Regions from separate parts of the Mesorhizobium sp. B2-4-12 genome, predicted to be linked through region 2. Evidence: predicted binding sites of a transcription regulator. Region 2 holds the regulator's gene; each other region holds the start of a gene.

Evidence for each region. Region 2 encodes LexA, which represses DNA repair genes until DNA is damaged. Its sites were predicted from a motif close to TGTTCNNNNTGTGTTCNG; they were not measured.
Region 1: the regulator LexA is predicted to act here: its motif matches at 2,473-2,490, upstream of FJ934_RS18400 (PA0069 family radical SAM protein).
Region 3: the regulator LexA is predicted to act here: its motif matches at 2,083-2,100, upstream of recA (recombinase RecA).

Annotation. Positions count from the first base shown of each region.
Region 1 covers NZ_VFVC01000031.1:18,444-22,867, forward strand. Annotated here, with positions in the region: gene FJ934_RS18390 (hypothetical protein) at 1-179, shown strand, start outside; gene FJ934_RS18395 (ribonuclease HII) at 394-1,089, opposite strand; gene FJ934_RS18400 (PA0069 family radical SAM protein) at 1,244-2,398, opposite strand; gene FJ934_RS18405 (glycosyltransferase) at 2,546-3,073, shown strand; gene moaB (molybdenum cofactor biosynthesis protein B) at 3,186-3,740, opposite strand; gene FJ934_RS18415 (4-(cytidine 5'-diphospho)-2-C-methyl-D-erythritol kinase) at 3,742-4,424, opposite strand, start outside.
Region 2 covers NZ_VFVC01000002.1:129,190-133,613, reverse strand. Annotated here, with positions in the region: gene FJ934_RS01975 (ComEC/Rec2 family competence protein) at 1-2,124, shown strand, start outside; gene lexA (transcriptional repressor LexA) at 2,118-2,855, opposite strand; gene FJ934_RS01965 (GntR family transcriptional regulator) at 3,251-4,024, opposite strand; gene FJ934_RS01960 (ABC transporter substrate-binding protein) at 4,176-4,424, shown strand, end outside.
Region 3 covers NZ_VFVC01000013.1:27,089-31,512, reverse strand. Annotated here, with positions in the region: gene FJ934_RS10465 (pseudouridine-5'-phosphate glycosidase) at 1-861, opposite strand, end outside; gene FJ934_RS10460 (carbohydrate kinase family protein) at 933-1,877, opposite strand; gene recA (recombinase RecA) at 2,158-3,255, shown strand; gene alaS (alanine--tRNA ligase) at 3,517-4,424, shown strand, end outside.

The sequences.
Region 1 (4,424 bases), on a different contig from region 2:
TGCATTTGGCGGTTGACCGTCTCGTCGGAATTGTCTTCGTCGCAGTGCCCTTCGCGCTCGGCCTCCAGGGTCTGGACGCCTTCTACTACTGGGCAAACGGCGCTGCGGTTCTCCTGGTCACCCTCGTATTCAACGCTCCCAAGGGTGAGAATCGCGCGATGGGGACGGTGCACACCTGAAAGCTGGTGGGAAATCACTGGACAGCGGCCGAGTTGTCTTGGGCCGTTGCTGCTGTGACAAGGTCGGCGCTAAGCCTAAGCCTTGGCGGTACCTCCTATGAAATCGCGACCCCTGGCGGTCAGCGCCGGTCGATCCCGTTATTGGCTAAGCGAAACCAGAAGCAGCCATTCGGCTGTGCGTTATGCGGGAAGTGACCGATAGCGGACTAAGTGTTTAATCCAACCCAGCGAGGACCTCTTCTTCAATGACCTCGGCACCGCCCAGCCTGAATGGCGCGAAGGATACGCGGTGAAGCCGCGCGACCGGGCCATGCGCCTCGATCGCCGTGCGATGCCGGGCCGTGGCGTAGCCCATATGGACCTCGAAGCCGTATCGTTCGTGGTGGCCGCCGCAGCCGCACATCATGCGGTCGCGCATCACCTTGGCAACGATGGAAGCGGCCGCGATCGACTGCGAGCGCTGGTCGCCCTTGATCAGCGCGCGCCCGTCGCAAGGCAGTCCCGGCGGCACATCGCGACCGTCGGCGAGCGCGAGCTTGGGTTTTACCGGCAGGCCGACCAGGGCACGGCGCATCGCTTCCAGGCTCGCCTTGAGGATGTTGCTGTTGTCGATGCCTTCCGCGCTGATCGACGCCATCGAAACCCCAAGCGCCGAACCGATGATACGCTGGAAAAGCGCTTCGCGCTGCAAATGGCCCAGCCGTTTGGAATCGTCTAGCCCTTCGGGGATATTGGCGGGATCGAGCACCACCGCGGCGGCGACGACCGGCCCGGCCAGCGGGCCGCGGCCGGCCTCATCCATCCCCGCGACCGGCCACAGGCCGTCGGCCATCGCCTTCGTCTCGAAGGAGAAATCGGGCTTCTCGACGATTTCGAAGAGAAGCGGAGAATCGGAACGCGCGCGAGCCATGTTGCGGCGAGGTTCGCATCGGCTCCGATTCTCCGCAAGTCCCTCCGGGTCGGGTGAGGCGCCGGACCGGGAGGGCACCGTCTGCAGGCCGGGGCAGGCCGGACGGGATTTTTTTGCTTGGCAGCAATGAAACTGCCGCAGCGCTTTAGGGTCTTCAGAGCAGCATCAACTGCTCCTGGTCCTTTCCGGCCGCGACGAACTGGTCGGTCCGCAGGGTGCGCCGTTCGGCGTTGAGTCCGAGTCGTTTGGCGGTGATCTCGAAGCGGCGGCCGATCTGCCAGGCATAGGGTCCGGCGCCCTTCATGCGCTTGCCCCATTCCGAATCGTAGTCCTTGCCGTCGCGCATCGAGCGGATCAGCGACATCACGTGGCGATAGCGGTCGGGATAATGGCGCAGCAGCCAGTCCTTGAAGATCGGGCTGACTTCCAGCGGCAGGCGCAGCACGACATAGCCCGCCTCGCGCGCGCCGGCGGCACGCGCCGAATCGAGGATCCGTTCCATTTCCTGGTCGGTAAGGCCGGGGATGATCGGCGCCACCATCACCGAAGTTGGAATGCCGGCATCCGAAAGCTGCCTGATCGCTTCTAGCCGCTTGGTCGGCGTTGACGCCCGCGGCTCCATGGTCCTGGCCAGCATGCGATCCATTGTCGTCACCGACAGCGCCACCTTGGCGAGCCCACGTTCGGCCATGCGCGACAAGATATCGATGTCGCGCGTCACCAGAGCGGACTTGGTGACGATGCCGACCGGATGGCCGCGCGCTTCCAGCACTTCGAGGATCTCGCGCATGATCCGGTATTGCTTCTCGATCGGCTGGTAGGGGTCGGTGTTGGTGCCGATGGCGATGGTGCGCGGCTGGTAGCCACCCTTAGACAGTTCCTTGTCGAGCAAGCGTGCCGCATCCGGCTTGGCGAACAGCTTGGATTCGAAATCCAGGCCAGGCGACAGGCCCATGAACGCGTGTGTCGGCCGCGCGAAGCAATAGACGCAGCCATGCTCGCAGCCGCGATAAGGGTTGATTGACCGGTCGAAGGAGATATCGGGCGATTCATTGCGGGTGATGATGGTGCGCGGTTTTTCCACCTGCACCTCGGTCTTGAACGGGGGCAGCTCCTCCAGGGAACTCCAGCCATCATCGAAAACATGCCGGCTGACAGGTTCGAACCGGCCGGACGGATTGATGCCCGCCGACCGGCCGCGGTTGCGGTCCGGACGGATGCGCATGCCGCTCTGCTCGATCACCGCATTGGCCATCTCGGCTCTTCCTGCCCCAAAGGCGGCAATGTCGGCACGCATGATCGGTTCCATCTTTGCCCGCTCCCAGGGTGTGTCCATGTTGTGTCGAATCGCTCTGCTCATGAAATTATTCCTATTTCGCCGATGAGAACAAAGCAAGAACTTTCTATGTTGCGTTGCAAACTGGCACTGTGCGCGGGTTTCCGCTATTCGGCTGACATGCTCAGTGTTCTCATCGAAACCCGCAATAACGAGGAGGCTCTTGCCCGCACGCTCGGCTCGCTGATTGGCGGGGCGGTCGAGGGCGTGGTGCGCGAGGTCATCATCTGCGACACCGGTTCCACCGACCAGACGCATTATGTCGCCGAGCACGCCGGTTGCCAGTATGTGGCGAGCGGCGGTATCGCCGCCGGCATCCGGCAGGCCAAGGGTGATTGGCTGTTGCTGCTGGAACCGGGCTCACGGCTGGTGGAGGGCTGGATCGAGGCGGTCATCGCCCACACGGCCAGGCAAACCATGGCGGCGCGATTCTCACGCGCGCGGGGTAGCCGCGCGCCGTTCCTGGCCCGCGTCTTTTCGGGAAACCGGGCGCTCGCCGAAGGGCTGGTGATCAGCAAGCGTCAGGCCGCGTCCCTGTCGAAGAACGCCGGCAGCGCCGAGGCTCTTGCGCGCGGCCTGGCGACAAAGAAACTCGACGCCGAGATCTGGGTCGCCCCGGCCAAGCAGGAACACCGCTCTTCGAAGTGAACTTTTGCAACGGCTGTTTCGCATTGCAGAAAATGTGACGCGGGTTAGCGGAGGCGCCGGTGCCGTTCCGTTTTTGGAAATGGCGCTTGGAAAGCCATTCAGCCTTTGGTTTTCATGGAGCGGCTTTTCCGCGCCGCAGATGCTCGTCCAGGCGCGGCATGATCTCAACGAAGTTGCAGGGCATGTGCCGATAGTCGAGTTGCGCCTTGAGGATGCCGTCCCAGGCGTCCTTGCAGGCGCCGGGCGAGCCCGGCAGCACGAAGACGAAGGTGGCGTTGACGACGCCGCCGGTCGCCCGGCTCTGGATCGTCGAGGTGCCGATCTTGTCGTAGGAGATGCGGTGGAACACTTCCGAAAAGCCGTCCATACGCTTTTCGAAGATCGGCTCCAGCGCCTCCGGCGTCACGTCTCGGCCGGTGAAGCCGGTGCCGCCGGTGGTGATGACGACGTCGATCCCCGTGTCCTTCGACCAGCCAAGCACCTTGTCACGGATTTTGTCACGGTCGTCGGTAACGATATCGCGGGCGGCCAGGATGTGGCCGGCCTCGGTGATGCGGTCTGCCAGCGTCTGGCCGGATTTGTCGTCGGCGAGGCCGCGCGTGTCCGAAACGGTCAGCACCGCGATGCGCACGGGAATGAAAGAGCGGCCCTCGTCAGTCGTGGCCATCTCACTCAGCCTCCGATGTCATGCTGCGCGTTGCCGCGACGAACCAGTCGGGCTGGCGGCTTCGGATCTCGGCGGCCGCGCGCTTGGCGACATTGCCGGTCTCGAACAGGCCGAAACATGTCGCGCCCGATCCGGACATGCGCGAAAATCCTGATCCGGCCTTGTTCAGCCATGAAAGCGCCCTGCCTATGGCGGGCTGCATGGCAACGGCCGCCGGCTCGAGATCGTTACGGGTGACCTCCAGCCAATTGCGCAGGCTGTGAAAATCGATGCTGCGCGGCAACGGCGGCAATGGCTGGTTGTCGCGATGGGAAAGCGCCGCGAAGACGTCCGCTGTCGGGAGCGGCATTCCAGGATTGACCAGCACCAGTCCCAGCGCTGAAAAGTCCGGCACCATCGACAGTTCGTCCCCAATGCCGCGCGCCACCAGCGGCTTTGCCGCCAGGCACATCGGTATGTCGGCGCCAAGCGAGAGGCCGATCCGCGCCAGTTCGGCGCCATCGATGTCCAGGCTCCATGTCCGTGCCAGCCCGCGCAGGGCCGCCGCCGCGTCGCTCGATCCGCCGCCGACGCCGGAGGCGACCGGCAGGTTTTTCTCGAGCCTGATGACGACGGGCGGAGTTCTTTCGGATGCAGCCGATTTCCGCAAGGCATCGCGCGCCTTGAGTACGAGGTTGCTATCGT
Region 2 (4,424 bases):
GCGGCGGAGCCTGATTTTGCCAAGCCTGTAGCGGTCGTCGTGCTGACGGCGCTCTGTGCGCTTGCGTCGCGTTCCTGGCCAAAAACCCATCTGTGTTTCACGGCGATGCTGCTGTGCGCGCTGGGCCTGCTCGCGGCGAAGGTCGAAACATGGCGGGCCGGAACACGAATGCTGGGCTCGGAGATTTCGACTGAAGTGACGGGTCGCGTCGTCTCGCTCGATCGGATGGAGACCGGCCGCATCCGGCTGACCATTGACGTGACGTCCACCGCCCGGCCGAAACTGCGCTATGCGCCGGAAAGGGTCCGGCTTTCGGCACGCAAGATACCGCGGGAATTGACCGCCGGCTCGTTGATATCAGGCTATGCCAAACTCTTGCCGCCGACCGGTCCGGTGCGGCCGGACAGCTATGATTTCTCCTTCGACAGCTATTTCGCCGGCATCGGCGGCAGCGGGTTTTTTCTCGGCAATCCCAGGATTGTCACAGCCGAGGACGATGACATGCCGCTTTCGGCTCGCCTGTCCTCTGCGGTGGAAAATGCCCGCCAATCCATCGCTGGCCGCATCACAGGTATCGTCGGCGGCGCCGAGGGCGAGATCGCAGCGGCACTGATCGTCGGCGTGCGCGCCGGCATTCCCGACGAAATCAACGAGGCGATGCGGCGAACCGGCATCTATCACATCATATCCATTTCCGGACTGCATATGGCGCTGGTCGCCGGCACGGTCATGGGTCTGCTGCGCGGCGCCTTCGCGCTGTTTCCAGATTTTTCCGCACGAAGGCCGGTGAAGAAATACGCGGCCGCCGCAGCGCTGTTCTCGATCGCTGCCTATCTCGTCATTTCGGGCATCGTCGTTGCCGCCGAACGCAGCTTCATCATGCTGGCGGTGATGCTGATCGCGGTTCTGTTCGATCGCGCGGCTCTGACCATGCGCAATCTGGCGATCTCGGCGGTCGCCGTTATCCTGGTCTCGCCGCATGAAGTGGTCGGACCGAGTTTCCAGATGTCGTTCGCCGCGACCGCTGCCCTGGTCGGCGCCTATGCCGGTTGGGCGGATTATCGCGCGAGGAAGATCAGAACGCCTCCGCCCAGACGAACACCGGCCGGTTTTCTCATGGGCAAACTCGTCGCGCTCACAGGAGGCGTGGCAATGACATCCATTATTGCCGGCAGCGCCACGGCGCTGTTTGCCATTTGGCATTTCCAGCGTGTATCGCCACTCAGCTTGTTCGCCAATCTGGCCGTCATGCCGATCGTTTCGGTCGTGATGTTCCTGGCCGTCGCCAGCGCGTTGCTCATGCCGTTCGGCTTGGATGCGCCATCCCTTTACCTGATGGGCAAGGGCCTGACGGCAATGATCGCCATATCGGCGTGGATATCGGAACGCTCTCCTGTCGATGCGGTCGGGCTGATTTCCCAGCAATCCGTGCTGCTGGTGACGGTCGCCCTGGTCATCGCGACGATGGCGACGACATGGCTGCGGCTCGCCGCACTCCCGTTCGCGCTTGCCGGCCTGTTGACTGTGTCGGATACGCGCACGCCCGATGTGCTGATCTCGGAAGATGCCCGGCTGGTCGCGGTGCCGATCGGCGGTGGCGAACTCGCGGTCAGCCGGGCACGCCCGAACGAATTCACCGTCGACAACTGGAAACGTGCATTGGTATCCGAAAGCATCGTCGTGCCGGAGGTGTTCAACAAGACAGACGGGCAGTTCGCCATTGCCGATGCCGTAAACCTGCCGCCGGGGGCACCGTTCTACTGCACCGACGGCGTCTGCCTCGCCAGGCACCCGTCCGGAGCGATTATCGCGCATGTCGAAGACCGCAAGGATACCTGGAAAGCCTGCGGTTTCGCCGACGTGATCGTCGTCAACGACGCGACTGGCTATGACGCCTGCCATAACCCGCTGGTTCTCGTCGTCACCAAACGGCAACTCGCTCGCAAAGGGAGTGCTGCGGTCTTCTTCGACCGCCAATCGGCGACTGGCCCACCAATCGTCAGCTTCGCCGTCGACAGGCCATACCGTCCCTGGCATGAACAGCGCAAATTCTCGCGCGAGGCGAGGGGCCTGCCGCCCTATAAAAAGCCTGACAATACCAGCGCGCCAGTGCCTGCTCAGTAGCGCCTGATCAGCCCGACGAGTTTGCCTTGCACCTTGACCCTGTCCGGCCCGAAAATGCGGGTCTCGTAGGCCGGGTTGGCGGCTTCAAGGGCAATCGAAGCTCCCTTGCGGCGGAACCGTTTCAGGGTCGCTTCCTCTTCGTCGACCAGCGCCACGACGATCTCGCCCGGGCTCGCTGTATCGGCGTTGCGGATGATGACCGTGTCGCCATCGAAGATCCCGGCCTCGATCATCGAGTCGCCCTTGACCTCCAGCGCATAGTGCTCGCCGCCCATGATCATGTCAGGCGGGACCGAGATGGAATGCGTCTGATGCTGGATGGCATCGATCGGCACACCGGCGGCGATACGGCCCATCACCGGGATCGAGACCGCGGGAACCGCATCGTCGTCATTGCCGGCCGCGGGCAAGCGCGACGGCGCCGGCTTGATCTGGCGACCAAGGTTGCCCTGACCGAGGCTGCCCTGGATGACACTTGGCGAAAATTTTTTTGCCGCGTTGAGGCCGGGCGCGATCGAATCCGGCAACCGCAGCACCTCCAGTGCGCGCGCCCTGTTGGGCAGTCTCCGAATAAAGCCACGTTCCTCCAGCGCCGTGATCAGGCGGTGGATCCCCGACTTGGAGGCAAGATCAAGAGCCTCTTTCATCTCGTCGAAGGAAGGCGGGATGCCGCTTTCCTTGAGCCGTTCATGAATGAACATCAGCAGTTCATGTTGCTTGCGCGTCAGCATGGCGGCCCCCAAGGCATTGAACGAAGGGTCTGAATCGGAATCGAAAAACAAACCCAGAACAAACACTATCTGTTCCAGTTGTGTTCCGCAACCGTTTAAAGTTTAGTGAATTTGTTAAGGGGTTCGAAATTTTTGCCGCCGGCAACAAACGGCAACCGACGCTTACCGACGATTTCTGCCCCGGACACACGCATTGAAATCGTTTTGGTTAATGGCCTGTGGCCCACCCCTTGTTGAGGTTTGGCTTCAGTCGTTTGAAAGGCGCACGGGGCGGATTTATGGAGTCGCCCAGTGTCATCCCAGCGGAACGAAACGAAACCAAAACGCCAACGTTCGCCAGCTCGCTTGGGGGATGGATCCGTGTGTAAGCGTCGGACGGCGCGGAAGCGCCGAAATCATCCGGAAACCGCTTTCAGGCTGCCGGCGCGTGCGGTGTAGTTGTTGGCGCTGCTGTCTTCGCTGTGAACATAGACGTGCAGCGTGTAGCCGATATGCGCCGTCATCAATGCCTTTGCCCGCTCGACATCACGATCGAGCGCCGCCTCCATGATCGCGGTGTGATGCTCGATCGCGATCGCCTCGCGCAGTGCGTCCATGGCCTCTCCATAGCCATGCTTGAGGCCGGCCGCTGCCCGCAAAGTCGGCGCCAGGCCGAGAAAACGATGATGTCGCCGCAGCTGATCCGCGATCGTCGAGCGGAATCGCAGCAGCCAGTTGGACGTCGCAGCACTCAGCAGCGCCGCGTGAAAGGCCTCGTGGCTTTCGTCCCATTGATCGACGGCCGCATCCGAGGGGTCGTCAACCGCGGTCTTGCAGCGAGAGAGCCGGTAATGAGCGGTGACAACGGCATCTTCCCATTGCCTGTCGCCTTTTTCCATCGATTCCAGGAACAGGGGCATCTCGACAACCATCCGCGCGCGCGCCAGGTCCTCGAGTTCGGCCCGCGACACGGGAGCGACGGCAAAGCCGCGATTGCTGATGGCAGTGACAAGGCGCTCGGCTTCAAGCCGAGACAATGCTTCACGCAGCGGCGTCCAGCCGACGCCATATGTGCCGCGCAGCGCACTCAACTTGAGCGGCGCACCCGGCATGAGGCGCGTCGTCAGAATATCGCGCCGCAGCAGCTGATAGGCCGCCTCCGTCTTTGTGGAACTATTCTGATCCTGCATCGCAGTCCGTCCATCGTCAGGCTCGGAAAATTATATATCATGGCGGTGCATGGCAAGAATTATATATAATGTTTGACATGGACCGGCGGACTGACCATGATCGCCTGATGTGCCGTCTTTAAGCGGCGCTAATCAAATCTGGGAGGAAATGATGTTGAAGTCGAAATGGCTGTCAGGATTGGCCCTGGCAGGCGCCTTGATGGTCAGCGCCGGCAGCGCCGCGGCTGATCAGATTCGTATCGGCATAGCCAATTTCGGAGAGCATCCTCAGTTGAATGCCGCCATAGCCGGTTTCAAGAAGGCGCTGACGGACAACGGCTTCGTCGAGGGCAAGGACGTCGTCTACACCGAGAGCCATACCAATTTCGACGCATCGCTTGTGCCGCAGATGATCGCCAAG
Region 3 (4,424 bases), on a different contig from region 2:
GTTGGTCTTCAGGCTCCGGCCGCCGGTCAGTTCCAGGATTTTTCCCAGCAGGAACGGCGTCACCGCCTTGCCGCTCACGTTGAGCGCCTCGGCGGCCTTCTGTGCTGCTTCGATATAGCCGGCCATCTCTTCCGCCGGGATTTCATGGTTTTCGGGCACCGGGTTGGCGATCAGCACGCCGCCGCCGAGACCGAGCGCTGCCCGCGTCTTGTAGAAATGCGCGATGTCTTCCGGTTTGTGCAAGGTCAACGGCGCGCGGAACGGCGATTGCCGCGACCAGAAGGCCGGCATTGTCTCGCAGCCATGGCCAACCACGGGCACGCCGCGCGTTTCCAGCACCTCAAGCGTTTTTTCGATATCGAGGATGGCCTTGGCGCCGGCCGAGACGACGATGACCGGTGTGCGCGCCAGTTCATCGAGATCGGCGGAAATGTCGAAACTCTTTTCCGCACCTTTGTGCACGCCGCCAATGCCGCCGGTGGCGAACACTTTTATCCCCACCATATGCGCCGCGATCATGGTCGCGGCGACCGTGGTGCCGCCGGTGCGCCCTTGCGCCACTGCAAAGCCGAGGTCGGCGCGCGACAGCTTCATCGCATCGCCGGTCATGGCCAGCGATTCACGCTCGCCGTCGGAAAGACCGATCTTGATGCGGCCGCCAACCACGGCGATCGTGGCGGGCACGGCACCGCCATCGCTGATGATCTTTTCGACATTGGCCGCCATGGCACCGTTGTCGGGGTAGGGCATGCCATGGGTGATGATGGTGCTTTCCAGCGCCACCACGGGACGCCCGGCAGCCAGGGCTTGCGCCACGGGAGCATGGACATCGATGAAGGGGTGGGCGCTCTCTGGGGTCATCTCGAATCTCCAATCGCGGCGCATCCATCAGGACGCGTAAACATCCCTGCGGCGCTGTGAATTTGCCGGTCTCATGCCATTTCCCGCGCATCCGGCACAAGGGCCAGTGCTTCCGCGAAGCTCGCCGCGGTGAATTCTGGCACGGCGTTGGCGCTTTCGATGGCCAGCGTTGCCGCCGCGACGCCTTCGCGCAAGGCCTGGCGCAGTGGCAGACCGCGCAACAGCGCCGCGACCGTCGCACCCGCCAGCGCGTCGCCGGCGCCGGTGACATCGGCGACTTTCCTCGGGGCAGGCGGCAGGATCGAAAACGCGCCTGCTTCATCGAAGCCCAGCACCGGCGCGCTGCCTGCCGTGACCACGCCACTGGCAAGGCCGTTGCATCGCAACCCGTCGATCATCTCTCGCTCGGAGGCACTCGAATTGACGCCAGCCAGTACAACGGCCTCTCGCCGGTTCATGAAGAGTTGCGCCAGTTCGCCGAGCACCGGTATCAGCCGCGTCACCTTGGCCGGCGAAATGGCAATGGCGAAAACCGGTTTGCCGGCGGCGAGCGAGACCAGCCGCTCCAGAGCCGACGCCGGCAGATTGGCGTCGCACAGGATGGCGTCGGCGTCGGCGACCACCTCCCGCATCTTGGAGCGCCTGATCTGCTTGGGGAAGGCCAGATCATAAAGCACCATGTCGGCAAAGCCGACGATCAACTCGCCCTCGCGGTCAATCAGCGCCGTGTAGCTCGGCGTGGTGCGATCGAGGAACACTGCCGATAGGTCTTTAATGCCGGCTTCCGCTATACCGCGTGACACGGTATCGCCCGCGGCATCGCCGCCGCGCACCGACAGCAGCGAAGCCGAGACACCTCGGCGCACCGTGCTGCGCAACGCGTTGAATACGCCGCCGCCGACATCCTCGCGCATTGTGCCGGGATTGGACGCCGCTGGCACGTACGGACCGGCCACCTGGCCACGCCGATCGATATGGGCGCCGCCCACGGCCAGTATCTTCGCGGATTTCACCATGGCGGCGATATGACCTTTGTTATTGGCGCCACACAAGCGCTACACTGCGCGACAGAGCTTCGCATGCAAGGCAGCGATTCGGCGGATCGATACAATCGAGCCGTCTGGCTCAATGCGAGGACATCGCTGCCTCGGTCTGCGAGACAAAAAAAGAACAGATCAGGATATCTCTTGTTTTTCAGTTGGTTGTCTCCCCTTGCCAAATGAGAACAAAAAAGGTACAAAATGACAGGGATTGCGGATTGTCCGGCCTTCATTGACGACCAAGGGGTGATGTATCATGGCTCAGAATACTTTGCGGCTTGTAGAGGATAAGGCAGTGGACAAATCAAAGGCTCTGGATGCGGCGCTGTCGCAAATCGAGCGGGCTTTCGGCAAGGGCTCGATCATGCGGCTCGGCGCCAACGAGCAGGTCGTCGAGATCGAAACAGTGCCGACCGGGTCGCTCGGCCTCGACATCGCGCTCGGCGTCGGCGGCCTGCCGCGCGGCCGCATCATCGAGATCTACGGGCCGGAAAGCTCTGGCAAGACGACGCTGGCCCTGCACACCGTGGCTGAAGCCCAGAAGAAGGGCGGCATCTGCGCCTTCGTCGATGCCGAGCACGCGCTCGATCCTGTCTATGCCCGCAAGCTCGGCGTCGATCTCGAAAACCTCCTGATTTCACAGCCCGACACCGGCGAGCAGGCACTGGAGATCTGCGACACGTTGGTGCGCTCCGGCGCCATCGACGTGCTGGTGGTCGATTCGGTGGCAGCGCTGACGCCGCGTGCCGAAATCGAAGGCGAGATGGGCGATTCGCTGCCCGGCCTGCAGGCCCGGCTGATGAGCCAGGCGCTGCGCAAGCTGACCGCTTCGATCTCACGTTCCAACACCATGGTCATCTTCATCAATCAGATCCGCATGAAGATCGGCGTCATGTTCGGTTCGCCCGAAACCACCACGGGCGGCAACGCTTTGAAATTCTATGCATCGGTGCGCCTCGACATCCGCCGCATCGGCTCGGTCAAGGACCGCGACGAGGTCGTCGGCAACCAGACCCGCGTCAAGGTGGTCAAGAACAAGCTGGCGCCGCCCTTCAAAGTGGTCGAGTTCGATATCATGTACGGCGAAGGCGTGTCCAAGACCGGCGAACTGGTCGATCTTGGCGTCAAGGCTGGTGTGGTCGAGAAGTCGGGCGCCTGGTTCTCCTACAATTCGCAGCGCCTCGGCCAGGGCCGCGAGAATGCAAAACTGTTCCTGCGCGACAATCCCGACACCGCGCGCGAGATCGAACTGGCGCTCAGGCAGAACGCCGGATTGATCGCCGAGAAATTCCTTGAAAATGGCGGTTCTGAAGGTGGCGAAGACGGTTTTGAGGACGAAGCCGGCGCGATGTAGGGCAATGGCCAGAGTTCGGCCATAAATTCAGCCTATCACCTGATGCTTAAGTAACCGAGTTCTTTAATACCGCGTTCCAAACCGCCGGCCTTCGAGCCGGCGGTTTTCGTTTTCGGCAGACCGGTAAGCTCCTGGATTGGCCCAATTCCGTGTTTCTGGACAGGGTCGGGCGTGCCCGCTAAAAGGCCAAGTCTATTTTCTAAGACGCAGAGACCAGTTTCCGCCGGCTGTGCCGGCGGTTTTCGCGAAAAGGCAGCAGTCATGAGTGGCGTGAACGAGATCCGGTCGACATTTCTCGACTATTTCCGCAAGGAGGGCCATGAGGTCGTGGCCTCGAGCCCACTCGTGCCGCGCAACGATCCGACCTTGATGTTCACCAATGCCGGCATGGTGCAGTTCAAGAACGTCTTCACCGGTTTGGAGAAGCGGACTTATTCGCGCGCCACCACCGCCCAGAAGAGCGTTCGCGCCGGCGGCAAGCACAATGACCTCGACAATGTCGGCTACACCGCGCGCCATCTCACCTTCTTCGAGATGCTCGGCAATTTCTCCTTCGGCGACTATTTCAAGGAGCGCGCCATCGAGCTTGCCTGGAACCTGATCACCCGGGAGTTCGGGCTGAAGAAGGACAAGCTGCTGGTCACCGTCTATCACACCGACGACGAGGCGGCCGGCTTCTGGAAGAAGATTGCCGGTTTCTCGGACGATCGCATCATCCGCATCGCGACCTCGGACAATTTCTGGGCGATGGGCGACACCGGTCCCTGCGGGCCGTGCTCGGAAATCTTCATCGATCGTGGCGAGCACATCTGGGGTGGACCTCCCGGCAGTCCTGAGGAAGACGGCGACCGGTTTCTCGAATTCTGGAACCTGGTGTTCATGCAGTATGAACAGGTGACGAAGGAGCAGCGCATCGACCTGCCGCGCCCGTCGATCGACACCGGCATGGGCCTGGAGCGCATGGCCTCCATCCTGCAAGGGGTGGAAAGCGTCTTCGAGACCGACCTGTTCCGCCACCTGATCGATGCGGCGTCGTCCGCGCTTGGGCGGGCGCCTGGCGCGGAAACGGTGGCGTCCTACCGCGTCATTGCGGATCACCTGCGCTCGTCCTCCTTCCTGGTGGCCGACGGCGTGCTGCCGTCGAACGAAGGCCGCGGCTATGTGCTGCG